One region of the Rhizobium sp. 11_C7_N12_5 genome, then DNA from elsewhere that is predicted to be linked to it. Evidence: riboswitches for the same ligand, from Rfam matches in the RefSeq annotation. Region 1 holds a riboswitch; the other holds the start of a gene.
What was found. Region 1 has a riboswitch for thiamine pyrophosphate ahead of thiM (hydroxyethylthiazole kinase). Riboswitches for the same ligand answer to the same signal wherever they lie in the genome.
Positions count from the first base shown of each region.

Region 2: linked by a shared signal. The riboswitch ahead of thiC (phosphomethylpyrimidine synthase ThiC) and the one ahead of thiM (hydroxyethylthiazole kinase) in region 1 are both predicted to bind thiamine pyrophosphate.

Region 1 is NZ_JBPWPY010000002.1:851,814-859,208, forward strand. Features, by position in the region: gene AB8B29_RS22980 (polyhydroxyalkanoate depolymerase) at 1-618, opposite strand, end outside; gene AB8B29_RS22985 (glutathione S-transferase) at 741-1,394, shown strand; gene AB8B29_RS22990 (3-oxoacyl-ACP reductase) at 1,428-2,192, opposite strand; gene thiD (bifunctional hydroxymethylpyrimidine kinase/phosphomethylpyrimidine kinase) at 2,189-3,010, opposite strand; gene thiE (thiamine phosphate synthase) at 3,007-3,642, opposite strand; gene thiM (hydroxyethylthiazole kinase) at 3,639-4,442, opposite strand; TPP riboswitch at 4,490-4,586, opposite strand; gene AB8B29_RS23010 (DUF1127 domain-containing protein) at 4,821-4,967, shown strand; gene yghU (glutathione-dependent disulfide-bond oxidoreductase) at 5,466-6,341, shown strand; gene AB8B29_RS23020 (hypothetical protein) at 6,561-7,395, shown strand, end outside.
Region 2 is NZ_JBPWPY010000002.1:495,115-502,509, forward strand. Features, by position in the region: gene thiO (glycine oxidase ThiO) at 1-587, opposite strand, end outside; gene thiC (phosphomethylpyrimidine synthase ThiC) at 589-2,415, opposite strand; TPP riboswitch at 2,509-2,640, opposite strand; gene AB8B29_RS21445 (hypothetical protein) at 2,739-3,482, opposite strand; gene AB8B29_RS21450 (porin) at 4,082-5,173, shown strand; gene AB8B29_RS21455 (TetR family transcriptional regulator) at 5,304-5,945, opposite strand; gene AB8B29_RS21460 (EF-hand domain-containing protein) at 6,634-7,260, shown strand.

The sequences.
Region 1 (7,395 bases):
ATCGATCGGACCGGCCATCAAGGTCATGGTCCGAGGCGTCGCCGGATGCCCGTCTTCCGACATGACGGCAACCGCCGCCAGTACCTGCACGCAGGGTTGACACACGGCAAGGACGTGCCCGCCCGGGCCGATCTTCTCCAGGAAGCGGATGATGTAGTCTACATAATCGTCCATGCCGAAAAGTCCGGCGGAGACGGGCACATCGCGGGCGTTCGCCCAGTCGGTTATGTAGACATCGTGGTCGCGAAGCAGGGTTTTCACCGTGCCGCGCAGGAGCGTGGAGAAATGCCCGGAAAGCGGCGCGACCACGAGGATCCTCGGTCGCGGTGTATCGATATCGGCGGCAAAGCGCAGAAGCTTGCCGAAGGGCAGATCGAGCGTGGTTTCAATGGTGATGGGTACGTCGCGATTTCCCACCCTGACGACGTCGATAGCAAAGTCGGGCCGCTTGTGGGTGATCTCGTAGCGGGAGATCATTTCCAGCGCGGCAGAAAAGTGCTGCCCCATCTCGCCCGCCGGTCCCCAGAACATCGGCGCGGAGAATATTTGCAGGCGCCGCGCCAGATCGCGCAGGGGCGCAATGAGATCATCCTGGAATTGATAGGCTTGATAGAGCATGGCCGACGTCTCCCGCACTGCCAGAGAAATGCGGCAGTGCAAAAAAGCTAGTGCAATATGCCGCGCTATGCGAGAAGATTGTTATGGCAGACCATTATTTGTCCGGCACGGATTGGATCGCGATGACGCAGGCGACACTGACGATTTCCTCGAAGAACTATTCCTCCTGGTCGCTGCGTGGCTGGCTGCTATGCCGCATGGCCGGCCTGGATTTCACCGAAATGCTGGTGGAAATGAACGATGAGGCCCGCCAGGAGCTTCTTCTTCTATCGCCATCGGTTCTCGTGCCGCGACTGACCCATGAGGATGTCACCGTGTGGGACACGCTGGCGATCGCGGACTATCTGAGCGAAATCGCTCCGAAGGCGGGGCTATGGCCCACTGAGCGGGTTGCCCGTGCCCTCTGCCGCTCCGTCTCGGGCGAGATGCACTCCGGCTTCCATAATCTGCGCTCGGCCCTGCCGATGAATCTCAAGGCGCGGCATGCGAGCTTCAAGATATTTTCGGGCGCACGCCCCGATGTGGAGCGGGTGAAGACGATCTGGACCGACTGCCTCGACGCAAGCGGCGGTCCCTGGTTGTTCGGAAAGGCGCCGACCGTCGCCGATGCGATGTATGCGCCGGTCTGCACGCGCTTCCGCACCTATGCAGTGGAGCTGGAACCGAGGCTGGCCGCCTATGTCGAGACAGTGCTTGCCTGGCCGCTGATGCGGGAGTGGACCGAAGGGGCCGTGGCTGAGCCGGACGAGATCATCGAACTGGAAGTGGAGTTCTGATCGCCGGCCGGCGCGCCGCTTTGCTGCGGATCATTATCCGAAGACGAGCCCGCCATCGACGATCAGGTTCTGTCCGGTGACGGCGCGCGCCCAAGGGCTTGCGAAGAATAGAACCGTGTCGGCAGCATCCTCAGGCGTAGTGACACGGCGCAGCGGCGTGTTCGCTGCGATGATGTCGAAGACCGCTTCGGGCGTGGCGCTGCTGGCATCCGTGGTGCGCAGCAGGCCGCCGGAGACCATGTTGACGGTAATTCCGAGCGGGCCAAGTTCGGCGGCGGCCGTCCGCGTCAGCGACAACAACGCCCCCTTGGCCGCCGTGTAATCGTGATAGGGCACGACCGGATTCTGGAAGAGGTTGGTGCCGATCGTGACGATGCGGCCAAAGCCCGCCGCCACCATCGCCGGCCGCGCAGCCTGTATCAGGTTGAGTGCACCCTGCAGAGCGGTTTCGAGCTGCGTTGCCATTTCGGCCCAACTCAGTGCGTCCAACTTCGAACGCGCGTCGCCATTGAAGCTGAAATCGGCGAGCGCATTGTGGACGATCGTGGTCGGGGCTCCGAAATGGGCCGTCACGTCTGCCACGAGTTGTTTTGTTTCGTCGAGGCTGCGGATGTCGGCTCGAAACGCCTTTGCGTGGTCGCCAAGCCGTGCTGCAAGCACCTCCGCCGGCTCCCGGCTGGTGCGGTAGTTGACGGCAACTTTGGCGCCTTCGCGGGCGAAGGCTGCTGCGATCGCGGCGCCGAAACCGCGTCCGGCGCCGGAGACGATGACGACTTGTTCGTTGAGGGGCAGGTTCACTTCGATATTCCTTCCATGTCAGACCAAAGTGCGTAGAAATGCTGGACAGGGCCATGGCCGCTGCCGACCGAAAGCTGCCCTGCGGCTGTAACCGCGCCTGCGAGGTACCGTTTGGCGGAGGCAACGGCTTGCGGCAGCGGCAAGCCCTTAGCGATCTCGGCCGCAATTGCGCTGGACAGCGTGCAGCCGGTTCCATGCGTGTTCTTCGTTGGTAACCGCTCGGCTTCGAACCAGGTGAGGGTGTCAGCGCTTGCCAATATGTCCGGACTTTCATCACCTTCGAGATGGCCGCCCTTCACGAGGACTGCCGCCGTGCCGAGATCGGCGAGAGCGTGCGCCTGACGCGCCATGTCTTCGCGGCTTTTCGCCTCGGCTTCATGCAGCAGGGCAGCCGCCTCCGGCAGGTTCGGCGTCAGCACCGTCGCCAGCGGCAACAGCCGTCGGGTGAGCACGTCAACGGCATCCGCTGCAAGCAGGGCGGCACCGCCCTTGGCGATCATCACCGGGTCGAGCACGATGGGAACATCGCGATGTCGCGCCAGAATGTCGGCAACGGCTTCGGCGATCCCAGCATTCGCGATCATGCCGATCTTGACGGCATCGACGCGTATATCGGCAAAGATGGTTTCGATCTGATCGGCGACAAATTGCGGTGGCACCGGATGGACGCCGGAAACGCCTTGCGTGTTCTGGGCAGTCAATGCCGTCAGGACAGCCATTCCATAGACGCCGCGTGCCGAAAAGGCCTTGAGATCGGCCTGGATACCGGCGCCGCCGGAAGGATCGGAGCCGGCGATGGAGAGGACGTTGCGGATCATCTGCGCGCCTCCTTGACGGCTTCGGCGATAAGGGCCGTGGCGGCTATGGGATCGGCCTTCCCGCAGATTGCCGAGACGACGGCCAGTCCGTCCGCTCCGGCCGACAGGACATCGGCTGTGTGTTCGGCCTTGAGACCGCCGATGGCGACGACAGGAACCGGGCAGAGCCTGATGATGCGGGCAAGGCCGTCAAAGCCGATCGGCTGCTTGTGGTCGGGCTTGGTCGGCGTGGCAAAGACGGGGCCGACGCCAACATAGTCGACGATCTCGGCATCGACGGCCGAGGCCAGAGCTTCCGTCTCCACCGAGAGACCGAGGATCATCTCCGGCCCAATCATACGGCGGGCGGTGTCGGCATCCAGATCTTCCTGCCCGATATGCAGGCCATCGGCGCCGATGGCGATGGCGGCCTCGACATCGTCGTTGACGATGAGGCGGGCCTTGCTTCCGGCCAGCGCCCGCTTGAGGGCAAGGCCGGTATCGATCATGGCTGCGGTTGAAGCATGCTTGTCACGCAGTTGCACGATGGTCGCACCGCCGGCGACCGCCGCACGGGCTGTCTCGACCATGCCGAAATCCGCACAGAGTATCGGATCGAGAACGAGATAAAGCGAAAGGTCGAAGTTTTTCATGCGAGCATGATCCTCGCTTTGGCGGTGAGCGCTTCCGCATCGAGGGCGGCCAGCGCGTCGAGGAAGCGCCAGGAAAAGGAGCCAGGCCCATCGGCGACGGTTCCCGCCTGTTCCCCGGCAACGGCAAAAACGGCAAGGGCCGCCGCCGTCGCATCGAAGGGATTATCGGGCGCAGTCGCCACAAAGGCCCCGACCAGGCAGGTCAACGAGCAGCCGAGGGCCGTGACCTGCGGCATCAGCGGCGATCCGCCTTCTATGCGTCGCGCCTTGTGGCCATCTGTCACGAAATCGGTGACACCGGTCACGGCAACCACGCATCCATGCCGTTCGGCGAGTTGCCTGGCCGATTGCTCGGCCAACTCGACGGGATCGCGGCTATCGACGCCCTGGCCGCGACTGACGCCTCCGGCGAGCGCGATGATCTCGGACGCGTTGCCGCGAATGACCGTCGGCTGCAGGTCCAGCAATTGCGCGACTGCCCTGCGCCGGAATGCGGTCGCATAGTGAGCGACCGGATCGAGCACCCAGGGCCTGCCGGCCTGTCTTGCCGATTGTGCGGCCGACAGCATGCCGACAAGCCATTCGGCCGACAGCGTGCCGATATTGATCGTCAGCGCGGCGGAGATGGCGGCGAACTCGGCCGCTTCTTCCTCGGCATGGACCATGGCCGGCGATGCGCCGGCGGCAAGCATCACGTTGGCGGCGATGTTCATCGCCACGAAATTGGTGATGCACTGCACCAGCGGCGGATTCGCTCGCATGGCGCCGAACAGAGTGCCGGCAGTGGTTTGGTCTTGCATATCGCCCCTTTCGGGCGGGCGAGACGCGAGGGGCGGCATAGGATGTTGCAGAACCCCGAGCGACTCCCTCCGCCAGCATGATCTGGTTCAGGTTCAAAGGGTGCTTCTCAGCCTGCCGGATAGCAGACGCCCCTGTCTCTCAATGCCGTTGTTTTCGCAGACAAAGGCTGCCCTGTCATCAATAAATCGCAAAGACATTGGGGGCCGTGCCGGAACAGCCTTGCGGGTTCTGCATCAACCCATGCACTTCATGCATGGGTGCAGTGAAGCCTTGGCGCTGCAAAAGGCGAGGGGCTTCCACTATATGTTTCTCATCGAAGCGAATGGAGCGCCAAGGACGGCAGCTCAGCTTCGAATGCCCGAGGAAAGGGGATCATCATGAACGTAGCACGCTCTTTCAACAACTGGCGCAAGTACCGTCAGACGGTCGCCGAATTGGGCCGCATGTCCACGCGCGAACTGCATGACCTGGGTATCGATCGCGGCGAAATCCGCAATGTTGCCCGTGCAGCCATCGCGGGCTAACGGCTCGAAACGCTGATCTGCAATCTGCATGTTGCCAGCGCCTGCTTCCTCCCGAGCAGGCGCTTTTGTTTTGTCCGCATGACGGCTGTCACTGTTTTGTATGCCGAAATGTTATGCGGTCGAGCTTTCCGCTTTTCGCATAGCGCATAACTGCCTTGCAAATAAATGCCTATGAAGTGAGCAAAAGCCAGGTATTATGATTTTCATCGAAGCGATGCACCTCCTCCCGCATCCCTTCGCTTTGCAGGCGCCCTACTCCTCCTCCCAAGGTCGTCTGCGCGAACAGCGCCACTACTCCTCCCGTGCGCTGTTCATTTATTGTCGAAAGCCTGCCGCACCTCCTCCCGCGGCAGGCTTTTTTCGTTTTATCCAGGGCCATCCAAAAAGCAGCTCGTGCTCCTCTCGTAAAAATGAACAGCCGCTACTATGTGCGACAGAAGTAGCGCGCTACATCGATGACCACGCTCAATTCGATTCACTGAAAACGAGAGGATGCCCATGACCGGTTCTGCCGAATACACGCCGCCGAAAGTCTGGACCTGGAACAAGGCGAATGGCGGCCAGTTCGCCAATATCAACCGTCCGATCGCGGGGCCGACCCACGAAAAGGAATTGCCGGTGGGTCGTCATCCCCTCCAGCTTTATTCGCTCGGAACGCCGAATGGCGTGAAGGTCACCATCATGCTCGAAGAGCTGCTGGCGCTTGGTCATAGCGGCGCTGAATATGATGCCTGGCTGATCAAGATCGGCGAGGGCGACCAGTTCGGCAGCGGTTTCGTGGAGGTCAATCCCAATTCGAAGATCCCCGCCTTGCTCGACCGCAGTGGCCCCAAGCCGATCCGCGTCTTCGAATCGGCGTCGATCCTGACCTATCTCGCCGAAAAGTTCGGCGCCTTCCTGCCGACCGAACAGCCGGCTCGAGCCGAATGTTTCTCCTGGCTGTTTTGGCAGATGGGCAGCGCGCCCTATCTCGGCGGCGGTTTCGGCCATTTCTACGCCTATGCTCCGACGAAGATCGAATATGCGATCGATCGTTTCGCCATGGAAGTGAAGCGCGAACTCGATGTGCTCGACCGTCGTCTGGCCGAAAGCGAATATATTGCCGGCAGCGAATACACGATCGCGGATATGGCAATCTGGCCATGGTATGGCGGCCTGGCCAAGGGCTGGCAGTACGGAGCAGCCGAATTCCTGCAGGTGCAGGATTACAAGAACGTCCAGCGTTGGGCGGAGCAGATATTCGCACGACCGACCGTCAAGCGCGGACGCATGGTCAACCGCATGTCCGGCGATCCTTCCGAACAGCTGCGCGAGCGCCATGACGCCAGCGATTTCGACACGAAGACGCAGGACAAGATCGCGCCCGCCGGCTGACATTCCATTTACTTTCGATCGTCATGAGCTCGCGGCCCAAAAGCCGCGAGTTTTTTGTTTTGTTCGGTCCTGAATGCCGGGTGATTATGCCCGGCAAGTCAGCCTCGCTCCATCTTGTTTGGCCTAATGTGCGGCTGCTGGCAGGGTTCTGTCGGCAGACTTGAGCGCGATGCACCCATGCAAAGCGTTCCGAACAGGATGCCAGAGGAATGCTTCTCCATGCCGCAAATCGTTGACGACCGTGCCCTGGACAGGAACGTGGCCGCAGGCGCGCCGTTGCAGCGATCCGGCAAAGGAGAGGAGGCTCTTCTAAGAAGTCTGATCTCGGGCGGCGACGAGCGGTTGGATTGCGATGAGGCTACCGGCCTCAATATGTATGGCCATGGCCCGTCGCCTCGTCCGCGCGACCTCGCCTTCGGCTCGTCAACGGCCTCGACCATTTCTGCCGCAGCGTTTTCCACGGTCGGCGCCTACTATGCCGACCTGCTGCGCGAAATGGAAAGTGCTTCGGCCACGGAGATCTATGAGCGCGAGATTGGCAGGGTTCGCCATGATCTGCTGCGTCTGCTCGACCTCAATCAGGCTGCGGGGCAGGCGCGCGTCGATGCAATATTGGCGACTTCGGGCACTGACATCCATCTCTTTGCCGCGGCACTTCTGGCGCGCGAGGATGACCGCGCGCTGATGACGATCACGCTGATGGGCAACGAAACGGGCAGCGGCGTGATGACTGCCTCGTCCGGACGGCATTTCATGAACCGTGTCAGCAGTGAACGGGCCGTCGCCAAGGGCGAGGAGCTGCAGCTCGGCGAGGCGACGCGGAATACGACCGTAGCCGTCCGCAACAAGGACGGCTCCCTGCGCACGGACGAGGAGGTCGAGGAGGAACTGCGGGGGCTGATCGAGCTTGCCCGCGCGGCCGGCCTCCGGTGCCTGCTTGTCGTGACGGACGTGTCGAAAACCAGCTTGCTGGCGCCGAGCCTGGAAACGGTCCTGCGCCTGAAGGAGCGTTTCGGCGCCGTGCTCGACATCATGATCGATGCCTGCCAGTTCC
Region 2 (7,395 bases), 360 kb from region 1:
CGCAGATAGAGCATTTCGCCGCGTACGCCGCGCAGATCCGGGGCGTGTCCGATACGGGCGGCGCCCGTGCAATCGACGATCTCGGAGAACTCGTCCTCGTTCACATCGTCACAGGTAAAGGCGACGCCCTTCGCCAATAATCCTTCTTTCAACGAATGCAACGCCCGGCGCGGATCGAGATGGGCTTCCTCAGGAAAGAACAGCCCCTGTCTGAAACGTCCGGCAAGGGCTGGCTCGAGTGTCGCGATATCGCTCTCCTCCACCCAGCGATAGCCGGCCGTGCGGCTGGCGAATCGCTTTAGTTCGCCGTGATCGCGCGTCGGCGCGACGACGAGCGTCCCATTGCGCACGACGTTACCCGGCAGGATCGCATTCCATCGGTCGGCGGCATCGCGGCCGAGCGTAAGCACGGCCTCATCGGCGCTTTCCCGCTCGCACCATGGCGCCAGCATGCCGCCGGCGAGCCAGGAAGCGGCATGATCGAAGTTCGGGCGGGGGTCGAAGATCGTCACTTCTGCGCCGCGAACGCGCAATTCATGCGCGACCGTGAGGCCGGCGACGCCGGCCCCTTTGACAAGGATACGCATCTCATTCGGCCGGATGCGCTGGCTTATCGATCGGCATGTAGAGATCGCCGCCTTCGCGATACTTTGCCGCCATCGCGTCCAGTCCCTCCTTCTGGGCCTCGGCGCGGATGTCGTGCGAGATCCGCATGGAGCAGAATTTCGGGCCGCACATCGAGCAGAAATGCGCCACCTTGTGGGCTTCCTTCGGCAAGGTCTCGTCGTGGAAGCTGCGGGCGGTGTCGGGATCGAGCGAAAGGTTGAACTGGTCTTCCCAGCGGAATTCGAATCGCGCCCGCGACAGGGCATCGTCGCGCAGTTGCGCCGCTGGATGTCCCTTGGCGAGATCGGCGGCATGAGCGGCGATCTTGTAGGTGATGACGCCGGTCTTGACGTCGTTGCGATCCGGCAGGCCGAGATGCTCTTTCGGCGTGACGTAGCAGAGCATCGCCGTGCCGAACCAGCCGATCATGGCAGCGCCTATCCCAGAGGTGATGTGGTCGTAACCCGGCGCGATATCGGTCGTCAGCGGCCCGAGCGTGTAGAAGGGCGCCTCGCCGCAGACCGCGAGCTGCTTGTCCATGTTTTCCTTGATCTTGTGCATCGGCACATGGCCGGGCCCTTCGATCATCACCTGGCAATCCTTGGCCCAGGCGATCTTCGTCAGCTCACCGAGCGTCTCGAGCTCGGCAAATTGCGCCGCATCGTTGGCATCGGCGATCGAGCCGGGGCGAAGGCCGTCACCCAGCGAGAAGGAGACGTCATAGGCGCGGCAGATATCGCAGATCTCCTCGAAATGCTCGTAGAGGAAGCTCTCGCGGTGATGATGGAGACACCATTTGGCCATGATCGAGCCGCCGCGCGAGACGATGCCGGTGACGCGATTGACTGTCAGCGGGATGTAGTGAAGCCGCACGCCGGCATGGATGGTGAAATAGTCGACGCCCTGTTCGGCCTGTTCGATCAACGTGTCGCGATAGACCTCCCAGGTCAGGTTCTCGGCAACGCCTTCGACCTTCTCCAGCGCCTGATAGAGCGGCACGGTGCCGATCGGCAGCGGCGAATTGCGGATGATCCACTCGCGGATATTGTGGATGTTGCGGCCGGTGGAGAGATCCATGACGGTATCGGCACCCCAGCGGGCGGCCCAGACCATCTTCTCGACCTCTTCCGCCATCGAGGAGGTAACGGCGGAGTTGCCGATATTGGCATTGATCTTCACCAGGAAGTTCCGGCCGATGATCATCGGCTCTGCCTCCGGGTGATTGATGTTGGCGGGAATGATCGCCCGTCCGGCGGCGACTTCCTGCCGGACGAATTCCGGTGTTACATGATCGGGAATATGCGCGCCGAAGCTCTCGCCGTCGCGGACCAAGGCTTCGGCCTTTGCCTTGCGGCCGAGATTTTCGCGAATGGCGATGAATTCCATCTCCGGGGTGATGATGCCGGCCCGCGCATAGGCAAGCTGCGTGACAGCCTTGCCGTCCCTGGCGCGCAGCGGCTGGCGGCGCCCGGGAAATTCGGGGGTCAGCCGATCGGCACTGACGAAGCCGTTGTCCTCAGGGCGCACATGGCGGCCCTCATAGGCTTCGACATCGCCACGAGCGAGCACCCAGTCACGACGGAGCCCGGCAAGTCCCTGCTCGATGCGGATTTCGGCCCCCTCGACAGTATAGGGGCCGGAGGAATCGTAGACGACGACGGGCGGCTCGCCTGCCGTCGGATGAACGCTGATCTCGCGCATCGGCACGCGGATGTCGGAATGGATGTCTCCCGGAATGTAGATCTTCCGGGATGCCGGCAGCGGGCCGGTGGTGACGGTTGGGGTGAGGTTTTTTGCGGCAATGGTCATGGTTTGAGGCTCCAAGTTGCATTTGGAGACCCAGTCAATCAGCCGGAATGATGAAAAGACGCCGGCTGTGGATTCCACGCGTGAATCCGAAGCCTTCGAGCGCTTGCACCGTCCCTACGCCAGTATGAACTGGATCAGGTTCAACGGGTCACTGCGCCACAACAGGCAAAGCCGTATTGTCCAGCAGTATCTCAGCCCCTTGTCGGGACCCCCCTGGTGAATATCGGGAGGCTATGCTCTCCCCTCCGTCTCTGTCAACCCCGCAGCCAAGATCGCGGTCGCTGTCTGTGATCTTCCTCCGGCCGCTCCGGCATAGACCCGCCTTAGTAGCGGGGCGCCGTGTTGCCAACGAAGCGATGAGCGCCGGTATGGGTAAGCTTGCTGGCGGTATCGAGCCAGATCTTGCCGCCAAGCGCCCGCCAGCGATGGCAGAAGGCGAAATCCTCGCTCAAATAAATGCCCGTCCCTTCCTCGATCATGCATTCGAAGAGAGCGTATTGAGTCGCAGGCGAACGTTTGGTGCCGGGATAGGCATGGATGGCGCTGTAGCGCAGATCGGGATAGGCTGCGGTCATCGTCTTGATGACTTCACGTTTGATGAGCAGCATGCCGGTGCCCGCATAGATAGCACTGACAAAATCACCATCGCGTTCGCTGCTCTGGCCGACCAGCGGCGTGCCGACATAATGCAGAGCTGCGGCATTGAGTGACTCGCCGGTGCGCGTGGTTGCGCGCGCCGCACTATCCCAGTCGTAATCCTTGATGGGGTACATGGCCGCGACGACATCCTTGTCCGCATTCAGCAGCCGCATTACCTGCTCGGGCTCGAAACTGATGTCCGCGTCGATGAACAGCATATGCGTCGCCGCCGTGTCGTTCAGGAAGGAGGATACCAGCGTGTTGCGGCTGCGGGTGATCAGCGCATCATTGCCGAGGAGTGCAAGCGTCAATTGTATGCCGGCCTGCGCGCCGACCTGCATCAGGGAAAAGATGGATTGCATATAATCCTTGGCAACAAGTCCGCCGAAACAGGGTGTCGCTATGAAGATCAGCCGATTCTCGGTCATTCGCTGTTGGGCCCTTTCCGGTAGCGCGCGAGTCGCAAGAATCTAGGGAGATTCAACATTTCTGTGTGTACCGAATTATTGAATTTTGTTTCTGGAGAGTTTCCGAACGTTGTTGACGGAAGCCGGGATGATTGCCGGGGGCGTGCGAAAATGGCGGGTTAGGTCGCGGGGCTTCCGGATTGGCCACCGATGTCGATGCCGCGCTCGGCCGTGGGCACTTCCGCCGGCCCCAAAAACGCGCCTTTCCGCCATCAATGAATGGGTCCACGCCTGTCCCGCTGCCCGCAGTTGCATTTAAGCAACAGATGCCAAGACTAACGTTACGGTCGGTTTCACATAATTGACAAACATACTGTCCGTTTGTAAATCGGATGCAGGACATAAGCTGTCTTACGGTCGAGTATTCGGCCGGATCGGTAGGGGCATTTCATGACCGTTGCCGCGAGATCAATTATGGAGGTGAGAGGGGACTCAAGCCAACATCAGGTGCGTATTTGCCGGGCTACTTGGTCGCGTTTAGACCGACCGGCTTTCGAGGTGATATTCCAGCTCTGCACTCGCGGAAAACTAGAAATGCATATTACAACCAGGAGTTTAATATGAACCTGAAAAGTCTTCTTCTCGGCTCGGCTGCTGCGCTGGCGGCAGTATCCGGCGCTCATGCGGCCGACGCTATCGTTGCCGCTGAACCGGAGCCGCTCGAATACGTTCGCATCTGCGACGCCTACGGTGCTGGCTACTTCTTCATTCCGGGCACCGAAACCTGCCTCAAGGTCGGCGGCCGTGTCCGTACCGAAGGCGAATGGTACGATGCTTACAACCCGAACAGCAAGGTCGGTACGCTGTGGCACACTCGTGCCGAGCTCAGCCTCGACACCGCGACCGACACCGAATACGGTCCGCTGAAGACCAATACGGTTATCCGTTGGGATTGGAGCGATGGCAACTCCACCTCCACGAAGCTGCTGTTTGCCAACATCAGCCTCGGCGGCTTCCTCGTCGGTAAGGCCGACTCGCAGTACAACTCCTACATTGGTTATGCTGGCGACGTCATCAACGACGACGTGATCTATGACGGCCCGTACGAACTGAACCAGTTGACCTACAACTACGATGCAGGCAACGGCTTCACGGCTATGGTCTCCGTCGAAGACAGCAACTCCAGCGGCTCGGGCGCTTCCTACGGCTCCAGCTGGTGGACGGACGACAAGTCCAACCACTACGCTCCCGACGTTGTTGCCGGTGCCGGCTTCAAGTCTGGCGCATGGGGCTTCAAGGTCGTCGGTGGTTATGACTCCATCGTCGAAGAAGGCGCTGTCAAGGCTCGCGTCGATGCCGACTTCGGTATGTTCTCGGCCTTCTTGATGGGTGGCTGGAACACGGACGGCGACAAGCTCAACAAGTATGCCGGCACTAACCTTGATCGTTCTGCTTGCCCCGTTAACGATCCGTCGAAGTGCGGCTGGGGTGACTGGGCAGTTTGGGGCGGCGTTGGCGTTCCGATCAACGAAAAGCTGAAGTGGAACCTCCAGCTCGCCTACACCGACTCGAAGATCTTTGCTGCGACCACGAACCTCAAGTTCAACCCGGTCAAGAACCTGCTTATCGAGCCGGAAGTCTCCTATACCGATTTCGATTCTGTGAACCAGGATCAGTGGGCCGGTATTCTGCGCTTCGAGCGCAGCTTCTAATCCTAAGTTACCTGGCCTCGTGCCAGGTAATAGAAGCCTGATGTTTCCAATCCGTCGGGCTTCTTACACTGATCGGTTGACCTCCGATCAAAGAGGAAGGATCCGGCTTTCCCTCCGGATCCTTCTTGATTTAAAGGGCCAATGTCGCCATCCCGCGCGTCTGGACCGACGGGAACCAGGTTTTCAATACCATCTTGATAAACATCTGTCCGCAAGGGACGAGCTGGAAATCGCCCCTGTCGAGCGTCCATTCCGTGATCAACCCGCCGATGACGGCGGTCAGTGAGGAGGCAGCCGTATCCGGCGTCCAGGGTGCGGGTAGCTTCGTGTTCGCATCCATCAAGGTAAATATTCTCGCGAAGTGTTCGTGCATATCGTGCCGGAAGGAACTCGCGCGGTTCGTGGTTCCATCGCAGAACGCCATGTCGAGATGCATCATAACCTTCAGCATGCTGCGTTTGCGCGGATCGTACTGAATATCCTCGAACACCGTTGCAATCGCATCCGCCACAAGATCGAGCGGATTTGGCGGCAATTCCTTCGACATCCGCTCCGCCAATTCCTGGAATGGCTGCTGTGCCTCATCCCGGATCGCGAACATCAATCCCTGCTTGTTCTTGAAATGCCAATGAACCGCTCCCCGCGTAACACCGGCTGCTGCGGCTATCTCCTCCAGGCTGACATTTTCGTATCCCTTGTCGAGAAACAGAGCCTTCGCGGAATGTAGGATTTCGCTCCGGGTTTCTGCCGCCTCCTCCTTAGTGCGCCTCATTCGGTTCTCCACATAAGCCAATATTCAAGCTGTGCCCCTTTTTTATATGTCGCTCCATCAACGCCGTTTCGGTACTGGTCCTCCCTTATACCAGCAACAGCCACAACGCAGCAAAGCTTAGATATTCCCTAAAAATCGACGAAGGAAAACGTACTGAGGCGTATTCGTCAAGCTCCTATAAGCCACGCGCAAGTTTCCTTGTGCAGTTTGGGCGTGTTGGGAAGTGCAAAATCGAAAAATGTGCAGATGCCGATAGCGCCATGATGGCGATCGCTCGCCTTGGACATCCTTGAATTCATTACTCCCGGAAACGGCCCATTCGCCCGATCGCAGGGGCATGGCGAGTTTGATCTCCAGCATTCGGCAATCCCATCCGCCCATATCGATGTCGAAGTCAGGCCGCCGCAGTCACGCGATCCGGCATGACATCCTGTTCAAGTCGCATACGCGTAAAGCATTCAAGTCCCTCTCAACGCTCGTATTCGGAGGCCCCATGACGAGCATTACCTCAGTCTTATCAAATAACTACTATCCATATCGGACATCCCAGTCGACGTCGTCCTCATCGGACGATTCGGTCGCGTCCATACTGTCCGGCAGCTCATCCAGCAGTTCTTCCAGCACGAGTTCGTCGTCATCAACCGACCAATCTCAGATCGCTTCGGCCGAGCAGCTGGTTGCCCAGCTGATGAATATCATCCTCAACTTGCAGTCTGGCAACGGCAGTGACAGCTCCACGTCAGACTCGGAGAGTGATTCCACCAGCGCGACGTCGAGCACTCAGCAGTCTTCCGCGACCAGCAGCCAGAGCAGCAAGCAAAGCGATATGATGCGCGCCATGGATACCGATGGCGATGGCAATATCAGCGAGGCGGAATTCGTTGCCGCTCGTCCGTCCGATGTCAGCGAGGACCAGGCAACGCAGTTGTTCAAAAGCTTCGACACGAAGAACACCGGCTCGCTTACCGAATCGCAGCTGGCAAGCGCCATGCAGTCGGGCCAGCAGCCTCCTCCTCCGCCGCCTCAGGGCAGCCAGTCGAGTGACGACCAGCTCTCCAGCATGTTCTCCTCCATGGATACCAATGGCGACGGCAGTGTCAGCGAAACCGAGTTCGTTGCAACTCGCCCGTCCGACGTGAGCGAGGATCAGGCAACAGCGCTATTCAAGAGTCTCGATACCTCCGGTTCGGGATCGCTGACGCAGAGCCAGTTCGAATCGGCCATGAAGGCGCAACAGCAGCCGCAGATGCCTGATTTCGGCGGCCTTTATGCGTCCACTGACCAGGAGCAGACGGACGAACTGCTGTCCCTCTGATCGAAAGTGACCTTTCGCATCCGATCATGCGAACGGGCCGCCCGCTTGAACAAGAGACGTTGGGGCTTCCCTGTCCAAGCGGGCCGGCTTTTAAAGAACTTCCCCTATGAATGAGGCATTCCTGCAGCCCATCCT